Regions from separate parts of the Paenibacillus allorhizoplanae genome, predicted to be linked through region 2. Evidence: riboswitches for the same ligand, from Rfam matches in the RefSeq annotation. Region 2 holds a riboswitch; the other holds the start of a gene.
What was found. A riboswitch is a leader RNA that binds a small molecule or an ion and turns the genes downstream of it on or off. The one in region 2 is predicted to bind cyclic di-AMP.
Positions count from the first base shown of each region.

Region 1: another riboswitch for cyclic di-AMP. It lies ahead of L6I86_RS27070 (ABC transporter ATP-binding protein); the one in region 2 lies ahead of L6I86_RS31810 (3D domain-containing protein).

Region 1 is NZ_CAKMMW010000022.1:18,229-25,750, reverse strand. Features, by position in the region: gene L6I86_RS27090 (DUF421 domain-containing protein) at 1-251, opposite strand, end outside; gene L6I86_RS27085 (5'-nucleotidase C-terminal domain-containing protein) at 435-2,585, shown strand; gene L6I86_RS27080 (ABC transporter permease subunit) at 2,673-3,467, opposite strand; gene L6I86_RS27075 (ABC transporter permease subunit) at 3,494-4,291, opposite strand; gene L6I86_RS27070 (ABC transporter ATP-binding protein) at 4,298-5,182, opposite strand; cyclic di-AMP (ydaO/yuaA leader) riboswitch at 5,298-5,464, opposite strand; gene L6I86_RS27065 (antibiotic biosynthesis monooxygenase family protein) at 5,874-6,203, shown strand; gene L6I86_RS27060 (AraC family transcriptional regulator) at 6,265-7,095, opposite strand; gene L6I86_RS27055 (beta-galactosidase) at 7,237-7,522, shown strand, end outside.
Region 2 is NZ_CAKMMW010000032.1:12,625-20,146, forward strand. Features, by position in the region: gene L6I86_RS31805 (ABC transporter ATP-binding protein) at 1-584, opposite strand, end outside; cyclic di-AMP (ydaO/yuaA leader) riboswitch at 868-1,061, shown strand; gene L6I86_RS31810 (3D domain-containing protein) at 1,342-2,481, shown strand; gene rnmV (ribonuclease M5) at 2,599-3,135, shown strand; gene rsmA (16S rRNA (adenine(1518)-N(6)/adenine(1519)-N(6))-dimethyltransferase RsmA) at 3,180-4,088, shown strand; gene yabG (sporulation peptidase YabG) at 4,144-5,025, shown strand; gene veg (biofilm formation stimulator Veg) at 5,414-5,689, shown strand; partial or broken gene L6I86_RS31835 (small, acid-soluble spore protein, alpha/beta type) at 5,844-6,014, shown strand; gene ispE (4-(cytidine 5'-diphospho)-2-C-methyl-D-erythritol kinase) at 6,309-7,163, shown strand; gene purR (pur operon repressor) at 7,359-7,522, shown strand, end outside.

The DNA of each region.
Region 1 (7,522 bases), on a different contig from region 2:
CATAAAGCACGAAGAGACGCATAACGTACCAGCAAAGTTCTAATCAACCATACGGTCAATATAAGAACGATGGCAGTGCCGAAGGTCTTCCACATGTTTGCATCCTCAACAGGTCGAATGAATAACGGACCCAGAATCAGCATTAACAGCACGTCAAGCATTGTTAATTTGCCAATTGATGTACGACCGGTAAGTCGGAGGAGCAATGAACCAACAGTGATAATGACGATCGCTTTCCAAATCCAGTCCACATGCATAAAATCCTCCCCTTTAAGAATCAGTATTCCACGATTTCAGCATCGCTTATACCGAAGGAATTCAGAGACTAAATAGTTAATAATTTCTTTACTTCTCAAAATCTAGCATTTCCTTTATACTAAAAGACGGGTTTATTAACCAATGTTCTATTAATTAGTAGGAGGAATTTTTAACACATGAAAAAAACATTCACTACTCGCCTTACTGCGCTTGCGCTTGTAACCGTTCTCACTGGTTCTTTCGCTAGCAACCTAGCATTTGCCGAAACAACCACACCGACTTCACCTGTTTCAATGAAAACAGATATGCGTCTTGCCATTGATAATGGCATTGTAGAGGGCTACGGAGATACAGACTATCGTGGTGCCAATACCGCTACTCGCGCTGAAGTGGTAACAATGATTAACCGTGCAGCCAAGCTGCAAAGTGCTGATCCTAGTACGGTTACGTTCACGGACCTTGCGACTTGGCAAAAACAAGCGGTTGCGAATGCCGTTGCAGCTAAGCTAATTAGCGGTTTCGCTGATGGTACGTTTCATCCGAATGCTGCCGTGACGCGTCAAGAGCTTGCCGAGTTAATCGTGAAAGTCGTTACTGGCGGCCAACTGCCACAAGTAAACGAGAATGTGTTGAATTACTTCAAAGACTCCACTTCTATCGCCAAAGATTCCCGCCCTTATGTCGCTTATGCCGTCATTAGCGGAATTTTCACTCCTACTCTCGATGGTAACTTCAACCCTACTGCTGAAGTAACGCGTGATGAAGTAGCTAAGGCGCTTAAGCCTATTCTATTTAAAGTGGTTGATATTTTAACAACGAACGATATTCACGGTAAAATCGAAGTCGGCTTCGATAAAAAGCGTAATCAAGGTCAAGGCGGGATCGAAACATTCGGCGGGATCGTGTCCGATTTCCGTGCTGTCAATCCCAAAGGAACAGTCGTTGTTGACGGCGGCGACGCTTGGCAAGGTACACTAATTTCCAATACTACGAATGGTCAATCCGTGATGGATACAATGGCGCAAGTGCAATATGATGCTGCGGCAATCGGAAATCATGAGTTCGACTTCGGCCGTGACGTTCTGATCGACAATATTAAGAAGGCTAAATTCCCTATTCTCGGGGCTAATATTATTGATGATCAAACCGGCAAACGAGTCGACTGGACACAGCCTTATGTCATTATTGAAAAAGATGGCCTGAAAATCGGAATCATCGGGTTCGCAACGCCTCAAACGAAAACAACAACGAAATCAACGAACATCGAAGGCCTTTCCTTTGTAAATCCAGTTCCTTTGGCGAAAGAATTGTCAGATGAGCTTCGCGCGAAAGGCGTCGATATCATCATGGTTACCTCCCACCTGCCAGGTGAGCAAAATCAAAAATCCGCTGAAATTATTAGTGAGCTTGCTGATCTTGCAAAAGGTACTGGGAATGGCACCTTGGATGCGATTGTTGGTGGTCACTCCCACATGCGCGTTGCCGGTATTGTGAATGGCATTCCTGTCGTTGAAGCTCAAAGTTGGCTATATGCAGTTGGACACATTCAACTGTTCGTAAACAAAACTACAAAGCAAGTCGTTTCCTCCAATGCAAGCTTGCTCGAGACCTATACGAACTTAACGACGGCTGACCCGAAAATTCACCAAACGGTTGAAGACTATAAAGCCAAAATCTCAGGCAAATCCGGCGAAGTAGAAGTCGTAGTTGCAGAGCAGCTTAATCGTAAATCTTTCCGTTTTGCTGCTAATGGCGGGGCTGACCGCGACGGTGCAACACAGTTAGGCAACAGCATTACAGATGCGATGCGCGCTTCTGAGAAATCCGATATTGCTTTCACGAATATTGGCGGTATTCGCACGGATATTGACAAAGGTGAGCTAACCTATAGCGAAATGTTTGAAGTACTCCCTTTTGGCAATTACAATGTAACGGGTACGATGACTGCTGCACAAATTAAAAAAGCGCTCGAAGTTACAGACAAGTATACAAGTCTTCCTGCCATTCAATTCTCAGGTTTGAAGGTAGAATGGGATAACACAAAGCCACTTGGTGAGAAATATTCCAAAATTACTTTAGTAGATGGCACTCCGATCTACGTGGATGGCAAGTTTAATACAGAACGTACGTTCAAAGTGACAACCAATGATTTCATGGCTACAGGCAGTGGCGATGGCTTTACGGTATTCGGCGAAGTGAAGGATTGGAAAGATGGCGCCATCATGCTAGACGCTTGGGTCAATCACGTCAATTCCCTGAAGGCTGCTGGTAAAGAGTTATCCGTACAAGACGATGGTCGCGATGTGCGTTTGGATTTGAAGAAATAAGCTATTATTTTATTATTAATCCCATTAAATGAGAAAGACCTTTTGCCCGCATCCAGCTATGGATAGGGTGAAAGGTCTTTCTAGTCTTTAGACGTGCAAATCTCGTTTTTGAAAGGAAACATACGTAACAACCGTCAGTAAGGCAATGATAACTACCGAAATGATGACAAACACGGCATCGAATCCACCGCCATACATCAAATTCTTCGCCTCATAAAATTTAAACGGGGTTACATATTTCAAGAATGCCAGTTTATCGTTAAAATCAATGGCAATGGATAAGATAAACGTAATGAGCATGATGCCCGTAGACAGCGAGGCTGCTTTTTTGGAATTTCGATAAACGGCTGCAATGGATGTTCCGATGACTAGAAAGAGCAGCTGCAAAATAAACATACCCAGCATGACGATGGAGATATCACCGTTGACCGCCTCGCCTTTGCTATATGCCCCAACAACCAACATGCTCGAAATCCATGACACGAGGTTAAAAATAACAATGTTAACTAAAGCGCTTAGTAGCTTCCACGTGATGATTTGATGCCTGGATAAAGGCTTTACGAATAAAAACTCTGCCGTCTTATCCCGCTCTTCCTTCGCGATGATATTGGCGCCCAGCATGGCCGCATGGATCGTTGCCATTAACAAGAAATATAGGACCAAGATGCCAAAATAACCGCTAGCCTTCGATAAATCTAACGCGCCGCCACCCATAATCACTTGGAGTGACTTTGGCATTTCCGCCATAAGATCATTCATCTGTCCGTTCGCTGCTGTTGCTTGATACTTGTTCATGCCGCTTGCGATTAGAAAAATGAGTCCTAGACTCCAAAAAATCATCGATTTCCGATACGTTTTCAGTTCACGCCAAAAAATATTCACGTGCTATTCCCTCCTCTCACCCGCTTTTATACGGCATGAACATCCTTTTTCGTGTAAATAATGTAGCTGGCCGCAATCGAAACAACGATAATTGCGAGGGCTGCATTGACATAAGAGGCTTCATAGCTGGCATGTTCAAGCATGTATTTTCCACTAAAGTATTTAAATGGTGAGAAATAGCGTTTGACCCCCTCCCCATCTACGGCAACGATCATTCCGATAACGAAAAAGGCAAACACCGTACCCAGACTAACGGATAAAACTGCTTTGATTTTAGAAAATACGACCGAAATGATGAATCCGATAGCAAGAAACATCAGCTGGATAAACAGCAAAGTGAAGGAAATTAATAGAAATGTGCTCACATCAAAATCGACCGTTTTTACTTGAAGCGCCATTAGATAAGCTGCAGCGATATAGATTACGCAGGTAATAACTAAGGAAGTAACAGCCGCTAATAGCTTGGAAGTTACTATTTTCGTACGTGTTACGGGCTTTGTAAGTAGAAAGTCTGCTGTTTTCTCACGCATTTCTTTCGAGAGTATGGACGTTCCCAGAACCATAGCTTGAATGGCTCCGCAAAGCGTAATGTACATAAAGATGTACATATAGAACCCGAGTAGGGTACCAAACGTTTCGATTTGAATACCAAGCGCTTTCCTGACCCCTTCTGGATACCCTTCTAATATGGAAGAAAACTCAGCAAAATCCTTAGAAACCGAAGGAAAAAGGGATAGGAATAAAACGATGACCGCAATTAAGGAGCACGTCCACGTCATCGTGGATTTCCGATAAGCTCTCAATTCATGAAGGTATATATTCATCCCCCTCTAAGCCTCCTTCTCATAGTAGTGCATAAAGATCTCCTCTAAATCAGGCTCTTCGATCCACAGATTATCAATTTCGATTTCAGCAATCTTTCGCATGACTTGATTAATGTTGCCTTTAAATAAGAAGCTCGTCGTCTGGCCATGGACATCAATGTTATTGACCCCGGTCATTTTGAAAAAGTTAGGATCAAGCGCTTGTGCCGTATCCACTTTAAATCGCTTGAAGTTGTTTTCTTTTAACGTGCTGATTTTCTCAACCGTTACAATCCTGCCTTCCTTAATAATAGCGACTCGATCACATAATCTTTGAACTTCACTCAATATATGAGAGGAAAAAAGAATCGTAGCTCCTCTTTGATTCTGTTGTTCGAGCAATTCGAAAAACCTCTGCTGCATGAGCGGGTCCAGTCCACTTGTAGGTTCATCCAGAATAATGAGCTTAGGATCATGCAGCAACCCTTGAACGATGCCCACCTTCTTTTTGTTCCCCAGAGATAGATCATCAATTTTCTTCGTAACGTCTAGATCCATGATTTCAGCAAGTTCTTTGATTCTCTTGGTGCAATCCTTCTTGTAAAAGCTGGCCGAATACTTGAGTAGGTCGATCACCTTCATGTTGTCATAATAGAACACCTCGGACGGTAAATACCCGATCTCTTTCTTAATTTCTGGCGCAAACTGGATGCAGTCTTTCCCGAAAATTTTGGCACTGCCGCTAGTTGGAAAAATCAGTGACAGCAGCGTTCGAATCGTCGTTGATTTCCCTGCTCCATTCGGCCCAATAAACCCAAAGATCTCCCCTTCTTCGATTGAAAAACTAACATCGGTAATCCCTCTTGCGTTCCCATAGGTTTTGGTCAGATTGTTGATTTCAATAGCATGCATGGTATTGCCTCCTTATAACAATTATGTAACATTTTGGGTTGACGGCATGCAAAAAGAAGCCCTAAGAGTAGAGAATCTCTACTCTCGGACTTCTTTACATAAGAAGGCGAGTGTACGGTTCTCTCTCAATGCACCTACGAGGTTAGCTGTCGGATTCGGACTTGAGAGCGTCCTACCTAATGCTTGCGAGCATTAGGATTCACCCCATGAAGCCAAGTATTGCTTAAACGGCTTCGATTGGTTCCCCCGTTTCCCCTACTGGGAATTAAGTGGTTTCTTATTACCACATAAGAAAGTATAAGTTTTCGGTTCCCGAAAATAGCTTTCTTATTGGCGATAAAACCTACCTCTATACGCGGTCGCTCATCTTCGAGTGGCTTCGATAGAGGTTTTCTCACAAAAATCAACTTGTCGTAATGAATCTTACGCCGTTCTTTATCGAATGTAAAACGTAGATTCGCCTTTTATTTTTGCTTATTTGACTTTGGTAGTTGATGAAAGCGCATACATATAGGAGTGACGTTGATTATCCCATACTTTGCTACTTATTAGTGCTCTTTAGGAGATAAAGCTCTGTGGCGTCGGCTGCTAAGACGATCACGTCAATTCGAACACCATTGGAAACGATGAAATCAATCTGATATACTAACTCCAATAAATGGAACCTATGACTTTAAAATGGAGGAATCAAATGTCCACTTCAAGCATGATTACTATGGCGATGTATCGCCCCCATCCTGGGAAAGAAGCTGAACTAGCCGAGATTGTTAAAGGGCACATCCCTATGCTTCGCGAAGAAGGGCTTATCACCGAATTCCCGCCAGTGACACTTCAATCTGTAGATGGAACGCTAATTGAAATATTTGAGTGGTTATCAGAGGAATCTATGCACAAAGCGCATAGCTCCCCGAAAGTATGGCCGCTTTGGGAGAACATGATGAAAGTTGCCGAAATGGTAAGCCTCTCGTCACTTCCTGAGGCTGAGAAGCCTTTTCCGAATTTCAAAAGAGTCACGCTGTAGAGGCAATGGCTCGCAATAACATGTAAAAACCTTCAATTACTTGAAGGTTTTTTACGCGTTTTTAGTTGCTGTACAGCCGCCGATACTCCTGTGGCGTCATTCCGATATGCTCTCGGAAGCGCGCAATAAAATAGCTGCTCTGGGAAAATCCGACATGCTCTGCCACTTGCTTAATCGTCCATTCGGTAGACATGAGCAGTTGTTTAGCTACAACAAGACGACATTCGAACAGCCACACGACCGGAGTCCGCCCCATTACTTCGTGAAACATTCGACTAAAATAAAAGGTACTGAAACCTGCCTGCTCAGCCATCTGCAGGAGAGTTAGCGGTTTCGTGCAGTGCGTACGAATATATTCCGCAACCTCTCTCATCCGTGCGCGCTTATCCAGTATCGTTACTGTTCCGTGCGTCTCCGCACGTAAGGCAAGCTCAGCCAGCAGTTCATAGAGTTTTACAGCCAATTGTACCTCGTTCCGATCATACGGAGATGCCAGCGCCAGTAAGTCCCCGGTCAATTGTTTGAGCTTAGGTACATCCCTGTACGTAAACAGCCACACAGCTGAAGTGCCTTGATCATTCAACAGCCTGTCGAGTCCCTCTCCTGCAAGGTGTACCCAGAATACTTGCCACGGATCATTCGGATCCGTTCGATACTCCTGCTCAAGGCCCGCCCCGTAATAGAACCCTTGCCCTGCTTCCAGGGAATACTCCTTCCCATTCGCTTTGACATAGCCTTTACCACTTAATACAATATGCAAATTGGCTTGTTGCAACTGCCCCTTAAACCGCCATTCCTGATGCTCGGGGAAATCCGCATATTGACCAATCATATCCGGATAAACCGTGTAGTGTTTGTACATGGGCTCCGGTAATACATAGTGAATTCTCATATACCCTCCAAAGCGCAAAAATCTAATACATGCAGCAAAATGATGTTATATACATAATAATATAAAGAAATATAATAAGTACATAAGGATTTTGAATAACAAAAAATTACTATATCCATAGAAACGGGGATGTTATTATTCATGGAAAAGACCATTCCGGGTGAGAAATTTGATCTAGGCGTATGCTACTACCCTGAGCAGTGGCCTGAGGCTATGTGGGCGGACGACTATAGGAGAATGCGAGAAATCGGCTTTACCATCGTGCGAATGGGTGAGTTTGCATGGAATTTCTTTGAACCAGAGGAAGGGGTATTCGCCTTTGATCTGTTCGACCGCGCAATTGATCTTGCTCACGAGCATGGACTACAGGTCATTCTCGGCACTCCCACAGCAACACCGCCTGCTTGGATGACCTACAAATACCCAG
Region 2 (7,522 bases):
ATGTGTGAGGAAATGAGAAAGGATGCACCTTTCTTCTTCATTTGAACCATGAGATCAAGCAAGGAACGAATCGCTAAAGGATCGAGTCCGAGAAAGGGTTCATCGATGATATATAAAGAGGGTTCGATTAGGAAGGCATTCATGATCATGACCTTCTGCTTCATCCCTTTAGATAAATGACTTGCGAAGCTATTGAGCTTGTCTTTCATTTGAAACTGCTCTAATAAAGATCGAGAACGGGTTTCATAATCCGCTTTAGAAATACCGTAAGCCATCGCTGTTAGCTCGAGGTGTTCACGAATCGTAAGCTCTTCGTATAACTCCGGACTTTCAGGTACATATGCGTATGTCGTTCGGTAAGGCAATGGATTTTCGGCTAATGTTAAATCGTTAATGCGAATGGACCCTTTTTGCGGTTGAAGCAGCCCGAGAATATTTTTGATGGTGGTACTTTTCCCTGCACCATTGAGTCCGATTAGCCCCATCATTTCACCTTGACGGATCGAGAAGGTAAGGTCATGAAGAACAGGTTTGTTGGGTAAATAACCACCGAATAAAGCGTTTACTTGCAAGATGGGACCCATCTCAATTGCCTCCCTAAATAGCAAATTTTTGGTATTTTTCAATCAAATACTTCCAGAATCATTATAAACAAATTTGCATTTATAGCCTAGTTTTGACCATTATACACTAAAAAATCGCGTATACGTACGTTAAAGTTAGATACGTGTAGATATAAGTGGGTTATATATGAAAAATAAACGAAATTTAAGCGATTTAGCCCTTTTTAACGGGTGTTAATCCCTTTACAGGTTGAGATTAACAGCGTAATATACTTTTCATAATAACTTAATATCCAATTTGCCAATTTTCCATTCGCTGAGTTCCAAATGTGGGAACGGGGGAACCACTGCAAGCTTAATGAGCATTCCAATGCGGTTAAGTAAGCAGACAGTAATAGGGGTGAATCATAGACGTCAAACAAGCAGTTTGCGTCTACGTAGGGCGACTCTCACGTCCGAATCCGTCAGCTAACCTCGTAAGCGTAAGAGAGGTAACGATTGTCGTGCGTGCTATTTGTATTTCATTATGCAAACTAAGCCAGCGAGAAGAGTCCTCTTCTTGCTGGCTTTTTGTCCTCATTTAGGGTTATACACAGATCATAAGACATAAAACAACCCGGAATTCATAGGATGATGAATAGGTAAAAGGGGGGGACGACCAGATTCAGCGGAATAACTTGCTGATGATGGCGAGCGTTAAGTTAAACTAAAAACCTTAGTCGCGTCAAATTAATCATGCTGTAACCTGGCGGCGAGGCTTTGAAGGAGGACCGAAGAAGTGGGCAGTATCTCAATTAGCGAGACCCATGTAAAACGATCATCCAGCATGTCCTTCGCATTGCGATGGAAGCATGAAAACTTGCGTTTGATTTTAAGCCTAGCTATAATCTCAATCGCAATGACTTTCATGTTTTTGGTGTTGTTGTACGGAACGGCTACCAAGAGCGTATCCGTGGTTGTTAATGGACAAGAAACTATTGTGCACACGAAGCAATGGGTCCTGCAACGCCTACTGGATGAACAAGCCATAACGATTGGTGAGCACGATGAAATTTCAGCTTCACTCACGACCAAGCTCAAGGGTGGAGACAAAATTGTTATCGAGCATGCCTCACCGATTCAATTGACTGCTGATGGAAAGACCACCACTGTTTACACAACTGCAAGAACGGTAGAAAGTGCATTGCAACGTTTACATATTGCACTTGGGGAGAACGATCGTATTTCTCCCGAACCGACGTCCGCTCTTACCACTGGCGATGAAATCAAGATCGTCCGTGTGAAAAAAGAGACGGAGGAAGTCTCTGAACCGATCGCATTCGAGACAGAGAAAAAGAATGACGCATCTTTACTCAAAGGGAAAGAGCAAGTGGTCCAAGAAGGTAAAGAAGGCGTATTGGTCAAGAAGAAAGAAAAGACTTTCGAAGACGGTGTTTTAGTCGCGGAAGCAGTTGTGGGTGAAGAAGTACAAACAGAAAGTGTTAAGAAAGTAGTGTCCGTAGGCACGAAAAATCCTGTGGTTGTTCTCTCCGCCTCTTCACCGAGTGTGGATGAGGTTTCCAAGAATGGTGTGACCTTCGGTTACAAGCAAATTCTCAAAAACGTGAAGCTTACTGCTTATTCAGCGGACGCTGCGTCGACAGGCAAAACCGAGGGCTCGTCTGGGTATGGTAAAACCTACACAGGTACTACCGTGACTGAAGGGCGTACAATTGCCGTCGATCCGAAAGTTATTCCGCTTGGTTGGTGGGTGTACATTGAAGGGATTGGTTTCCGTCGTGCTGAGGATATTGGCAGCGGCGTGAAAGGCCAAATGATCGATGTATATTATGAAGATCACGGATATGCAAATAAATTCGGCACGAAGCAAGGGTACACTGTGTATGTGGTTGGCCCTACAAAACCGTCCCAAAACTAACGTGTAAACGGTAGTTTCGACGGGAACACTACAATATACACGTAGCTTGGCATCTGCCTGCGCGAAAGAAGAGGAGACCCCTCTTCTTTTTCTGCGTACTGGGGAAGGAAAACGGTGATGATAAAAGAAATGATCGTTGTGGAAGGTAAGGACGATACAGCTGCGATCAAGCGGGCTGTGCAGGCGGATACAATTGAAACAGGCGGCTCCGCCATCGGACAAGCCGTACTCAAGCGAATTGCACTGGCTCAGCAGCGCAGAGGCGTCATTATATTCACGGATCCGGATCACGCAGGGGAACGGATTCGCAAAATTGTAGCAGCCAAAGTTCCTGGCTGCAAGCATGCTTTCATTACGCAGGAGCAAGCGGCGTATAAAGGTGACATCGGTGTCGAGAACGCGACGCCGGAGACGATCCGTCAGGCGCTTCAGAGCCTGCGGACAGAGTATAATGCAGCGGTCTCGCAGCTGACGATGGAGGATCTGATCGCGGCCGGTCTCATCGTGCATCCGGATGCCGCAGCTCGCCGTTTGGCCGTGGGCAATGCGCTGGGCATTGGTTATTGCAATGGCAAGCAATTTTATAAGCGCTGCGCAATGTTTCAGATTTCACGAGAGGAATTTGAGGCTGCGCTTGAATATTTGAATCAGTAGAATCCCTAGAGTCACTAGAACCCTATAGATACGAGGTCTATACTATGAATATAACCGGACAAGAGGTTGTTGTAACAGCAGAAGATGTAGCAACACCAAGTAAAACAAAACAAATTATTAAGAAGAATGGTCTCGTGCTGAAAAAAAGCTTGGGCCAGAACTTCTTGATTGATCAAAATATATTGAGCAAAATCGTTATGGCTGCTGAGCTTGGGCCTACAAAGGCTGCACTCGAGATCGGCCCCGGCATCGGCGCGCTCACACAGCAGCTAGCCAAGCTGGCTGGCCGCGTGCTGGCCGTCGAGATCGATCAGCGTCTGCTGCCCATCCTGGACGAGACGCTGGCTCCTTACCCCCATGCCACTGTCGTTCATGGGGATATCTTGAAGACCAACCTGCCGGAGTTGTTCCGGCAGCATTTCGAAGGCATGGAAGGCGTCAGCGTTGTCGCCAACCTGCCTTACTACATTACGACGCCGATCATCATGAAGCTTCTTGAAGAGAAGCTTCCCCTGGAGAATATCGTCGTGATGATCCAAAAAGAAGTGGCCGACCGCATGGCGGCTCGTCCGGGCACCAAGGATTACGGCAGCCTTAGTATTGCCGTGCAGTTCTACTGCAAGCCGGAGCTCGTCACGATCGTGCCTCGCACCGTCTTCGTGCCGCAGCCGAACGTCGATTCCGCTGTTATCCGGCTGCGTGTGCGTCAAGTGCCGCCTGTTGAAGTGGCGGACGTGGACTTCTTCTTCGCTGTTGTCCAAGCGTCCTTCGTTCAGCGTCGCAAAACCCTGTATAACAACCTCGCGGCGAGGTTCTTTACCAAAGAGAATAAGCCTGAGCTGGAAGCGTTGCTGCACGGCATTCAGATCGAGCCTTCACGCCGGGGTGAAACACTCAGCATGGAAGAGTTCGCGCGTTTGTCAACGGCGCTTCGTGCGCACGGCTGCAAATAACCCGCACCAAATGCCTAGTCTCGCCATAGGATACCCTTAGGAGGGGATTTGTGCGATGAGGCAAGGAGATTTTGTTACCCGTATTTCCTATGGCGGCGACGTCGTGTTTAAAATTGAACGAATTGAGCATCTCAAGGCCATTCTGAGGGGTGTCGATTTTCGGTTACTTGCAGATGCGCCGCTCACGGATCTGACGAAAACGAATCCTAAGGAGACCTTAGATCATCCACGGTCAAGCTCGCCTGAATTTCGTGAGTCACTGCGTCGACTTGCGGTGTCCCAAGTGCAATTGCAGGAGAAGAATCAGATAGCCGTCAACCATAAACAAAAATCACAACCGGCTCATAACAGTTATTTTGAAGTGCCGGGAAGAGTTCTTCACTTGGATGGCGATCCGAGTTATCTGCGAAAAAGTATGCAGCTCTACGGCGAATTACGCGTACCGGCAGAAGGGTTCTTCATTCCTGAGGCACAAATGGCGGAAGCGCTGCAAAGATTGCTTCCTCAATATAAACCGGACATTGTTGTCATTACGGGTCATGATGGTATTTTGAAAAATCGGCAAAGCGTGAGCCCGAGCAATCTGTCGAGCTATAAGAATTCCCAAAACTTTGTGAATGCGGTGCGAGTGGCTAGACAATTTGAGAGGAATCGGGATTCCTTAATTATTGTGGCGGGTGCTTGTCAGTCGCATTTTGAAGCGTTATTGCGGGCTGGGGCTAACTTCGCAAGTTCTCCTGCACGAATACTTATTCACGCCTTAGACCCTTTGTGCATCGCTGCTAAGCTGTCCTATACCCCAACAAGAGAAACGATTTCGATGTTGGATATTATGGATTTAACGGTGACAGGCCTGGAGGGACTAGGTGGGGTTGAGACGCGCGGTAGCTATCGGATGGGTGTTCCTGGTATTCAGCACACAGAAGAGTCTGTGTAGCTGGATTAGGCGTCTCTAGAAGAGGGGATAGGGCAGTAGTCATTTTAAGCTAATGAAAGCCTTTCTGATTCGTGTGATTCATAGAAACACTTTTTGTTCTGAACTCCGTGTGGGTGATGACAGGAAGTGTTCTTTTTTTGTCCTCATCAGGCAGTAGTTCCTTGGTATTTGCTCCATATTCGTATGTACAAGGGAAAGAAGTTTCTCCTTAACTGGAAAAGTGTGAATAATTTGCGAACATTGGTGACAACCTGAAGGGAGGAGAAATCGGAAAACCTATAAAAATGCCGTTGACAACGGGAATAGGGTGCTGATATAATATTTGCCCTCATTTGACATGGTGGGGTGAATGGGTTATAATTGACTAGGAAAGAGGTGGTAGTTGACAATGGCAAAAAATGCGCTATTGGAAATCAAACGCAGTTTGGAGCCCCATGTTGGGCAGAAGATCATGTTGAGAGCGAATGGTGGCCGTCGTAAGACTGTCGAGCGTTCCGGTGTTTTAGAAGAAACCTACCCTTCTGTGTTTATTGTGAAATTAGATCAAGAATCCCATGCCTTCAAACGAGTGTCATACAGCTACGCCGATATCCTCACCGAGTCCGTCGAAGTTACCGTATGCAACGATGATGGTCAGGTTCGCATCACTTACATACAGCATTAGCTTAATAGCGTTCCGATATTGAACAGGCCTCTGTGGCCTGTTTTTGCTTTGTATCTATCCTAACGATCAGGGCATACTATTCGAAATCGTCATTCAATCACTGCTTATGATGGTTGCAGCGTTCATTGTGCGCAAATGATAAGGAGGATTTGGTATGAGTCGAAGAAGAAGTGTGATGTCTGAGAGTTTTAAATATGAGTTAGCGAAGGATCTTGGTTTCTACGATGTCGTACAGCGAGAAGGCTGGTCAGGGATTCGCACGAAGGATGCAGGGAATATGGTGAAGCGGGCGATTCAAATTGCACAGGAGCATTTGGCCAAACAATACGTTTCGGCTCCGACCAACGCGCACACCCCCTCGTCTAACTATCGTCAGACGACCGCTAGTCAGCCGGCATTTAACGGACAGGGACATACAAACTATTCACCGTCATATAACAGTCATCATCAGCAACAAATGGGCACAGCGAATTATCCGCCGGCTGGCTACCAGCAGTCTAATCAGCAGTCCGGACAAGGCACGCAACGTCCGTATTACAGCTAAAGCAAATGCTTTAGCTTTTTTTTTATGCTTTTGTTATAATATCGGGGTGGCTAACGAGCAAAAGAAGGTGATCGGATGAAGATTTTTGAGAAAGCACCGGCTAAAATTAATTTGTCTCTTGATGTTTTACATAAAAGGCCAGACGGCTACCATGAAGTTGAGATGGTTATGACGATGGTGGATTTGGCTGATCGGATCGAAATGCAGGAGATGGCACGTGACACGATTATCATATCGAGTCAGGCGGGGTACATTCCGCTCGATGAGAAGAATCTAGCCTTTCAGGCTGCACGTCTCATTAAAGACCGCTACGACGTCAAACAGGGCGTCTATATTCACTTGGACAAGCGGATACCTGTGGCTGCAGGTTTAGCGGGCGGGAGCAGCGACGCGGCTGCAACATTGCGAGGGCTCAACCGTCTCTGGAACTTGAATATCCCAAATGAGGAGCTTCAAGTGCTAGGTGCAGAGCTTGGCTCGGATGTGCCTTTCTGTGTGACAGGAGGAACTGCTCTTGCAACAGGGCGTGGCGAGAAGCTGGAACATATCTCAGCACCGCCTCAGTGCTGGGTTGTCCTAGCGAAGCCGCCTATTAATGTGTCGACCTCAGAGATTTACGGAAAGCTGAACGCGCGCGAGATCAAGCATCATCCTTCCACGTCTGGTGTATTAAGTGCGATACGGGACAAGCAGTTCGATCGTTTATGCGACAATTTAGGCAATGTACTGGAGGAAGTGACGCTGGATCTGTATCCAGAGGTCAGACATCTGAAGGAGTGCATGCAGCGCTTAGGGGCAGACGGTGTATTGATGTCGGGCAGCGGGCCAACCGTCTTTGGTCTTGTTTCCAAGGAGGCGAAAGTGCCGCGCATCTATAACGGGCTGCGAGGCTTTTGTAAGGATGTTTACGCTGTGCGCATGCTGACCTAAAGAAGCTTGTTGGAGCCCCGCGACGGGGCTCTTTTTCATCTAAAGGGGTATAATGGTAAGGATGGATCATGAGCCTTAATCGATGTCAGATGCATGTTAAGTTTATGTTAACATATTTTTCATGGTTCGCTTGAACAAATACGTATAAAAGTGGTATATTTTCATTATAATATTCGGATTTTGGGGGGTAGTGCGATGAAAAAGTTGAAAAGGAGCGCTAGGCTGGTAGAAATGACACAATATTTGTTATTTCGCCCCCACTCGTTAATCCCTTTAACGACTTTTGCCGAGCGTTACAACTCCGCGAAATCTTCCATAAGCGAAGATCTTGCCATCATCAAGGAAGTTTTTGAAGAAGA